Regions from separate parts of the Kitasatospora sp. NPDC093806 genome, predicted to be linked through region 3. Evidence: riboswitches for the same ligand, from Rfam matches in the RefSeq annotation. Region 3 holds a riboswitch; each other region holds the start of a gene.
The links. A riboswitch is a leader RNA that binds a small molecule or an ion and turns the genes downstream of it on or off. The one in region 3 is predicted to bind cobalamin.
Positions count from the first base shown of each region.

Region 1: it holds a riboswitch for cobalamin, as region 3 does, so the genes downstream of both, metE (5-methyltetrahydropteroyltriglutamate--homocysteine S-methyltransferase) here and AB0N76_RS27750 (hotdog domain-containing protein) in region 3, are expected to answer to the same signal.
Region 2: it holds a riboswitch for cobalamin, as region 3 does, so the genes downstream of both, AB0N76_RS30595 (HoxN/HupN/NixA family nickel/cobalt transporter) here and AB0N76_RS27750 (hotdog domain-containing protein) in region 3, are expected to answer to the same signal.

Region 1 is NZ_JBFBDO010000124.1:15,547-17,799, reverse strand. It holds gene metE (5-methyltetrahydropteroyltriglutamate--homocysteine S-methyltransferase) at 1-1,120, opposite strand, end outside; cobalamin riboswitch at 1,278-1,447, opposite strand; gene AB0N76_RS34585 (chaplin) at 1,624-1,911, opposite strand; gene AB0N76_RS34580 (APC family permease) at 1,937-2,253, opposite strand, start outside.
Region 2 is NZ_JBFBDO010000091.1:9,434-11,686, reverse strand. It holds gene AB0N76_RS30595 (HoxN/HupN/NixA family nickel/cobalt transporter) at 1-1,121, opposite strand, end outside; cobalamin riboswitch at 1,153-1,361, opposite strand; gene AB0N76_RS30590 (metalloregulator ArsR/SmtB family transcription factor) at 1,430-1,843, shown strand; gene AB0N76_RS30585 (DNA-formamidopyrimidine glycosylase family protein) at 1,895-2,253, opposite strand, start outside.
Region 3 is NZ_JBFBDO010000073.1:36,110-38,362, reverse strand. It holds gene AB0N76_RS27755 (LLM class flavin-dependent oxidoreductase) at 1-772, shown strand, start outside; cobalamin riboswitch at 877-1,064, shown strand; gene AB0N76_RS27750 (hotdog domain-containing protein) at 1,361-1,786, shown strand; gene AB0N76_RS27745 (hypothetical protein) at 2,009-2,253, opposite strand, start outside.

The DNA of each region.
Region 1 (2,253 bases), on a different contig from region 3:
CGGTCTTCTGCCGGGCGAAGGCGAGCCAGCGGGCGACCTGCGGGTCGAGGTCGCGTTCGGCGTCGACGTCGAGCGGGACGTGCAGCAGCGAGCAGGAGGGCGCGACGTCGACGCGGTCGGCGAGGCCGAGCAGGGTGGCCAGGGTGACCAGCGACTGCTCCAGGTTGTTGATCCAGACGTTGCGGCCGTCGACGACGCCGGCGATCAGGCGCTTGCCGGGCAGGCCGCCGACGGCGGCGAGGTCGGCCAGGTTGGCGGCGGCCGGTCCGGTGAGGTCGAGGCCGACGCCCTCGATCGGGGCCTTGGCGAGGACGGGCAGCGCGGCGCCGAGGCGGTCGAAGTAGCTCGCGACCAGGATCTTGGGGCGGTCGGTGAGCGCGCCGAGTTCGCGGTAGACGCGGGCGGCCGCGCCCAGTTCGGCCGGGCTGCGGTCCTGGGCCAGGGCGGGTTCGTCGAGTTGGACCCACTGGGCGCCGGCCGCGCGCAGTTCGGCGAGGAGTTCGGCGTAGACGGGCAGCAGGCGGTCGAGCAGGGTGAGCGGCTGGAAGGCGGCGGGGACGCCGGGGGCGGGCTTGGCGAGCAGCAGGTAGGTGAGCGGGCCGAGCAGTACCGGACGGACGGTGTGGCCGAGGGCGAGCGCCTCGCGCAGTTCGCCGACGGGCTTGGCGGGGTTGGCCGCGAACACCGTGCCCGGGCCCAACTCGGGCACCAGGTAGTGGTAGTTGGTGTCGAACCACTTGGTCATCTCCAGCGGCGCGACGTCCTGGGTGCCGCGGGCCATGGCGAAGTAGCCGGCCAGCGGGTCGGCGGCGACGGCGGCGCGGTGGCGGGCCGGGATGGCGCCGACGGCCACGGTGGTGTCCAGCACGTGGTCGTACAGCGAGAAGTCGCCGGTGGGCAGTTCGGCGAGGCCGGCCTCGGCCTGCCGGCGCCAGTTGTCGCGGCGCAGTCCGGCGGCGGTGGTGTGCAGGTCGGCGGCGGTGACGCGGCCGGCCCAGTAGCCCTCGACCGCCTTCTTCAGCTCGCGGTCGGGGCCCTGGCGGGGGTAGCCGTACGCGGTGGCCAGCGGGCCGCCCGGGGCGACGGCGGTGGCGTTGACGGGGGTGGTGCTCGGTGACACGGAACTCTCCTTCGCGAGTCGCGCTGCGATCCCGGGAGAGCTCGTGGACGTGGTGATGCGGCGGTGCGGCACGGCACCGGAGGGTGCCCGCCCGCGTCGCCGACCCGCCCTCGAGGTCACCGAGATCACCGCGTGCGGGGTGCACGCGGGCAGTGGCAGGTCTTCGGACTCGCGGGCTCGTCGCAGGCCTGGTCGGCCTCCGGCACCTAGTGGCCGTCGCTTCCCGGACCTCGGGGGTCCAGTGCGTGTGACGGCGGTCGTTCCCACTCACCGCTGCGGGGCAGTCCCGGACTGGCCAGTCGAATGGCTTCACCGGGTTCCCTCTTACGACGCTCCCGCCTGGCGGGCGGGGCGAACCGACTGCGCCCCCATCATAGGTCGTCGGGGCGCGGTCGGCGGGGCGGTATCCGCGACCCCGGTGGGATCGACGGTCACCGCCCCGCAGCGGATGCATGGCGAGGTACTGATGAACTCGACTGCGACGTCGAGTACTTGTCGCTGCGTCAGAGGCCGAGGACGTTCAGGCCGTTGCCGCAGACGTTGAGCTGGAAATTGATCGGGATCTGGATCTGGTTGCCGGACAGGACGCCCGGCGAACCGGTCACCACACCCTGGGCGGTGGCGCTGCCCTCGTTGATGCACACGGTGCCGCCGCCCGGCAGGGAGTGGTTGCCGCCGAGGACGGGCGGGGTCGGCTGTTCGTCGCAGCCGGCGGCGGCCACGCCCGCGGAGGAGAGGACCAGTACGGCGGCGATGGCCGCGCCGGACAGGAACTTTCGGGTGTTGTTCATGTGCCGAGAGGTACCTCCCCACCCCTCACTCCAGACCGATAATCACACTATTCACTCGAACTGCCTCTTGCGGACGATCCTCCTGCCGGGCCGTGAGGAGCTCGTCGAGGTCCTCGGTCCGGAAACCGCTGGCCTGCGCCCACAGGAAGAAGAGGTAGGACACCGCGGCGATCACCAGGGTGTCGGCCGGGAAGGGGATCGAGTGCTCCCCCGTCGGCCCGTACTCGCCGTAGTAGGACAGCGGCAGCAGCGCCAGCAGCAGGCCGAGCAGCCAGATCCCGCCGACGACGTGGCGGCGCCCCTCCGGGCTGCTCGCCGCCCACAGCACGGCCGTGAACGCGG
Region 2 (2,253 bases), on a different contig from region 3:
TCGGCCGCCGGTCCGACCGGCTTCGGGGCCCACTTCTGCTCCACCCCGGCCAGCCGCCAGTAGGCGATGGCGGCCGCCCAGACCACCACGAACAGGCCGACGATCGCGTAGCCGACGTTGTCCAGCGAGATCTCCGCGATCCAGCCGCTCACCGGGTCGGTGAGGTCGAACTTCTCGTGCAGCACCCCGACCAGCTCGATGGTCCCGATGATGAACGCCACCGCGATGGACAGCCCGGTGATGGTCAGGTTGTAGTACACCTTCCGCACCGGGTTGGAGAACGCCCACTGGTAGGCGAAGTTCATGAAGGTGCCGTCCAGCGTGTCGAACAGGCTCATCCCGGCCGCGAACAGCAGTGGCAGGCAGACGATCGCGTACCAGGGCAGGCCGGAGGCGGCGCCCGAGCCGGCCATCACCATCAGCGTGACCTCGGTCGCGGTGTCGAAGCCCAGTCCGAGCACCATGCCGACCGGGAACATCTGGCCGGGCCGGGTGATCGAACGGGTCGCCCGGTTCAGCACCCGGGCCAGGAAACCGCGCGAGTTGAGGTGCTCCTCCAGCTCGGCCTCGTCGTACTTCCCGGCCTTCATCGAGCGGAACACCTTCAGGATGCCGAACAGCGCCGCCAGGTTGAGCGCGCCGATCAGGTACAGGAAGGCCCCGGAGGCCGAGGTTCCGACCACGCCCAGCCACTGGTGGGTGGTGGACTCGTCGTCCATCAGCGTGCTCGCCAGCTGCGCGCCGCCCGCCACCAGGGCGGCCATCAGGACCACCATCGAGGAGTGGCCGAGCGCGAACCAGAAGCCCACCGAGACCGGCCGCTTGCCGTCGGCCATCAGCTTGCGGGTGGTGTTGTCGATCACCGCGATGTGGTCGGCGTCGAAGGCGTGCCGCATGCCCAGGGTGTAGGCGGTGATGCCCAGGCCCACCCCGAAGACCTGGGTGCCGACCTCGTACTTCTCCGGCGCGACCAGGAAGATCAGCGTGCCGAACGCCACCACGTGCATGGCCAGGATCACGCCCATCAACCCGGCCGTGCGGACGGTGTCCTCGCGCCGCCAGCGGAAGGTGGGCAGGACGGTGGGCGCCGCCGGAACGGCGGCGGTATCGGGCAGGGTCATCCTCGGATCACGCTCCAGCACCTCGTGGAAAGACTTCGTGAGATGCCGTGGCCGGTCTCCTGGCTTACGGGGCACCCGTACCCGCCTTCCCGGGCGCGCGAGGCACCCAGTGGCGTCGTGGATACGGACGACTCCCCCCGATCACAGTGGCGAGGGCCGCTCCGGACTGGGACCCCTGAGGGTCCGTCACCGGTCTTCCCGAGCACCACGGCGGGGAACACCGTAGGGGCAGTGAATGAACCCATGCAAGGCTGCGCACCTGCGCAGGTGTCCAGGATCACAGCCCGCCGCCTGCAAGAATGGGCCGTATGCATCTCGTACCGGCCGACCGCGCGGGCCACCGCACCATCGACGGCCACCGGGTCTGCGAGGCCATCGCCGCGATCGGCGACACCGGCCACGTCCGCTCCTGGGCCGAGCGGTTCTCGCTGCTCGCCGACCCCGGACGCCTCGCCCTGCTGCTCGCCCTGCACCGGGCCGGCCCCCTCGCCGTCACCGACCTCGCGGTGGCCACCGGCATGCGCGACCCCGCCGTCTCCCAGGCCCTACGGCTGCTGCGGACGGCCGGCGTGGTGCTCGGCGAGAAGGACGGACGTGTCGTGCGCTACCGGCTCGTGGACGCGTCCCTGCGCCCCCTCCTCGACGAATGCGCCGTCGACACCCCCCTCGACCACCCCGACCACCCCGAACCCACCCACCCCACCGCCGCCGCCGCCGGCTGACCCCCCGTCCGGGCGGGCGCACTCCGGCGGCGCGGCTCGTTCAGCCGGCCCCTATCGCTTCTGACAGGACGGGCACCAGAAGAGGTTCCGGGAGGCGTGGGGTTCGGTGCGGACTTCGGTGGTGCAGACGAGGCAGGGCATCCCGGCGCGGCGGTAGACGTAGACCTCGCCGCCGTGGTCGTCGACGCGGGGTGGGCGGCCCATCGCCTCGGGGGTGTGTTCGGGGCGGACGGTGTCGATCCGGCCCGCGTCGACGCCCTCGCGCATCAGGGCCACGAGGTCGGCCCAGATCGCGTCCCACTCCGCGCGGCGCAGGTCGCGGCCGGCCCGGTGCGGGTCGATGCCGTGCCGGAACAGCACCTCGGCGCGGTAGACGTTGCCGACGCCGGCCAGCACCTTCTGGTCCATCA
Region 3 (2,253 bases):
CGAGACCGTCACCCGGGACGAGGGCTGGTTCAAACTGGTCGACGCCCGGCTCCAGCTCGACCCCTTCACCCCGGGCGGGCCGGAGGTCACCGTCGCCAGCGCCGCCACCCCGTTCGGGGTCAAGCTGGCGGGCCGGCTCGGCATCAGCGTGCTCTCCCACGCCGCGCCGCCGTGGGGCGCGGTCCGGGCCGGCCTGAGCCTGGGCCTCGAACGGCTCGCGGACCAGTGGCGCCACCACGAGGAGGCCGCCGCCGAGGCGGGCCGCCAGGTGTCCCGGGACGACTGGCGCCTGGTCGTCCCCGTGCACGTGGCGCCCACCTCGGAGGAGGCGCTGGACGACATCCGCGAGGGGTGGCTGCGCCAGCGCAACGAGCTCTGGATCGACACCTTCGCCATCCCGATGTCGCGCAACCCGCAGAGCGGGGCCAAGGCCTTCGAGGCCACCGTGGCGGCCAACGGCATCATCGCCGGTGACGTCGAGCACGTGGTCGGCGCGATCACCAAGCTGCAGGAGATCACCGGCGGGTTCGGGACCCTGCTCATCTCCTGCCAGGACTGGGCGTCGCGGGAGGCCCAGCGGCGCAGCCTCGACCTGTTCGCGCGCTTCGTGGTGCCCCGCTTCCGGGGTACGGCCGACCGCCTGCGCGCCTCCAACGACTGGGCGGCCGCCAACCGCACCGCGATGCAGGAGGCCGGCTTCGCGGCCCGGACCAAGGCGATGGCGGAGCACGGCGGGACCGAGACCGACGGCGACGCCGCGGCCCGCGCCTGAGCACTCCGCTGCCCGACCGGGGCCGTCGCACCCGCGGTGCGACGGCCCCGGTGCCGGTTGGTGATCATGGGGCCGGGCGGTGGCCGTAGAGTGGTGCGCGCAGCTGGTTCGCCCTGTCCGCCAGGCAGGCGCGTCGCAAGAGGGAACCCGGTGGGAGTCCGGGACTGCCCCGCAGCGGTGAGCGGGAACGACCGCCGTCAGACGCACTGGGCCCGGCCGGGCCCGGGAAGCGACGGCCACTAGGTGTCCGCCCTTTCACGGGTGGCGTGCCCGCGAGTCCGAAGACCTGCCACTGCCCGGGGACCGCAGCGGTCCCCGGTCTCACCGTGACCCCGAGGGCGGGCCGACGGCGTGGCAGGGGGCGCATCCGTGTGCCCGTCCGCTCCGCACGCACGCCTCGCTCCGGGTCCGCGAACTCGCGAAGGAGAGTTCCGTGAAGCAGACCGGTCAGCGCGGATCCCGCACCGCCGGCACCACCACCGGGGAGGTGACGGCCCGATGACGGCGCCCTCGGTTCCCTCCGTTCCGCCGGTTCCGCCGGTCCCGTCGGCCGACCCGGCCCCGTCCCGGACGCCGGGGGACTCGGCCGTGACCCTCGCGCACATCATGAGCGAGCACGACACCAACCTCTACGGGACGGTGCACGGCGGCGTGGTGATGAAGCTGATCGACGACGCCGCGGCCGCCGCCGCGGGCCGCCACGCCGGGGTGCCCGCGGTGACGGTGTCGGTCGAGGAGATGACCTTCCTCGCCCCGGTCCGGGCCGGGGACCTACTCACCGTCCGCGCCCGGGTGGACCACGCCGGGCGCACCTCGATGGACGTCTCGGTGGTGGTCACGGCGGAACGGTGGAACCTCACCGGACCGGTCACCCGGGTGGCGACGGCGCAGCTGGTGTTCGTCGCCGTCGACGCCGACGGGCAGCCGCACCGGGTACCCGCCCTGGTCCCGGAGACCCCCGCCGACCAGCGGCGCGAGCGCCTCTCCAGGGAACGCCGCGCCCGGCGGTCCTGACCGCCGCGACCCACGCGGGTCCGCGCGCCGCCCCGGCGCCCGGACCCGCACGGGCCCGCACCCGGACCCGCGCCCCTGACCCGCACCCGCGCCCGCACCCCAGGCTCGCGCCTGCGCCCGCGCCCGGACCCGCGCCCGGACCCGCGCCCGGTACCCGGAGCCGTGCTCGCGCCTGGACCCGCGCCCTCACCCACGCCCGCACCCGGCGTCAGGCTGTGACGGTCAGTCGACGCGCAGGGTGAACTGGGCGGTGTGCAGCTGTCCGGCGGTCTGGAACTGGAGGAAGACCCGCCAGTCGCCCGGCGCGGGGAGCAGGGCCTGGAAGGTCAGGGTGGGTCCGCCGTGGTCGCCGTCGACCCGGTCCGCCGGGTGGAGGTGGGCCAGCGCCTGGTCGCCCGCGTGGAACGCGGTGAGGTGGGCGTAACTGTCCAGGTAGGGCTGGATATCGTCGACCGGTCGGCCGTCCC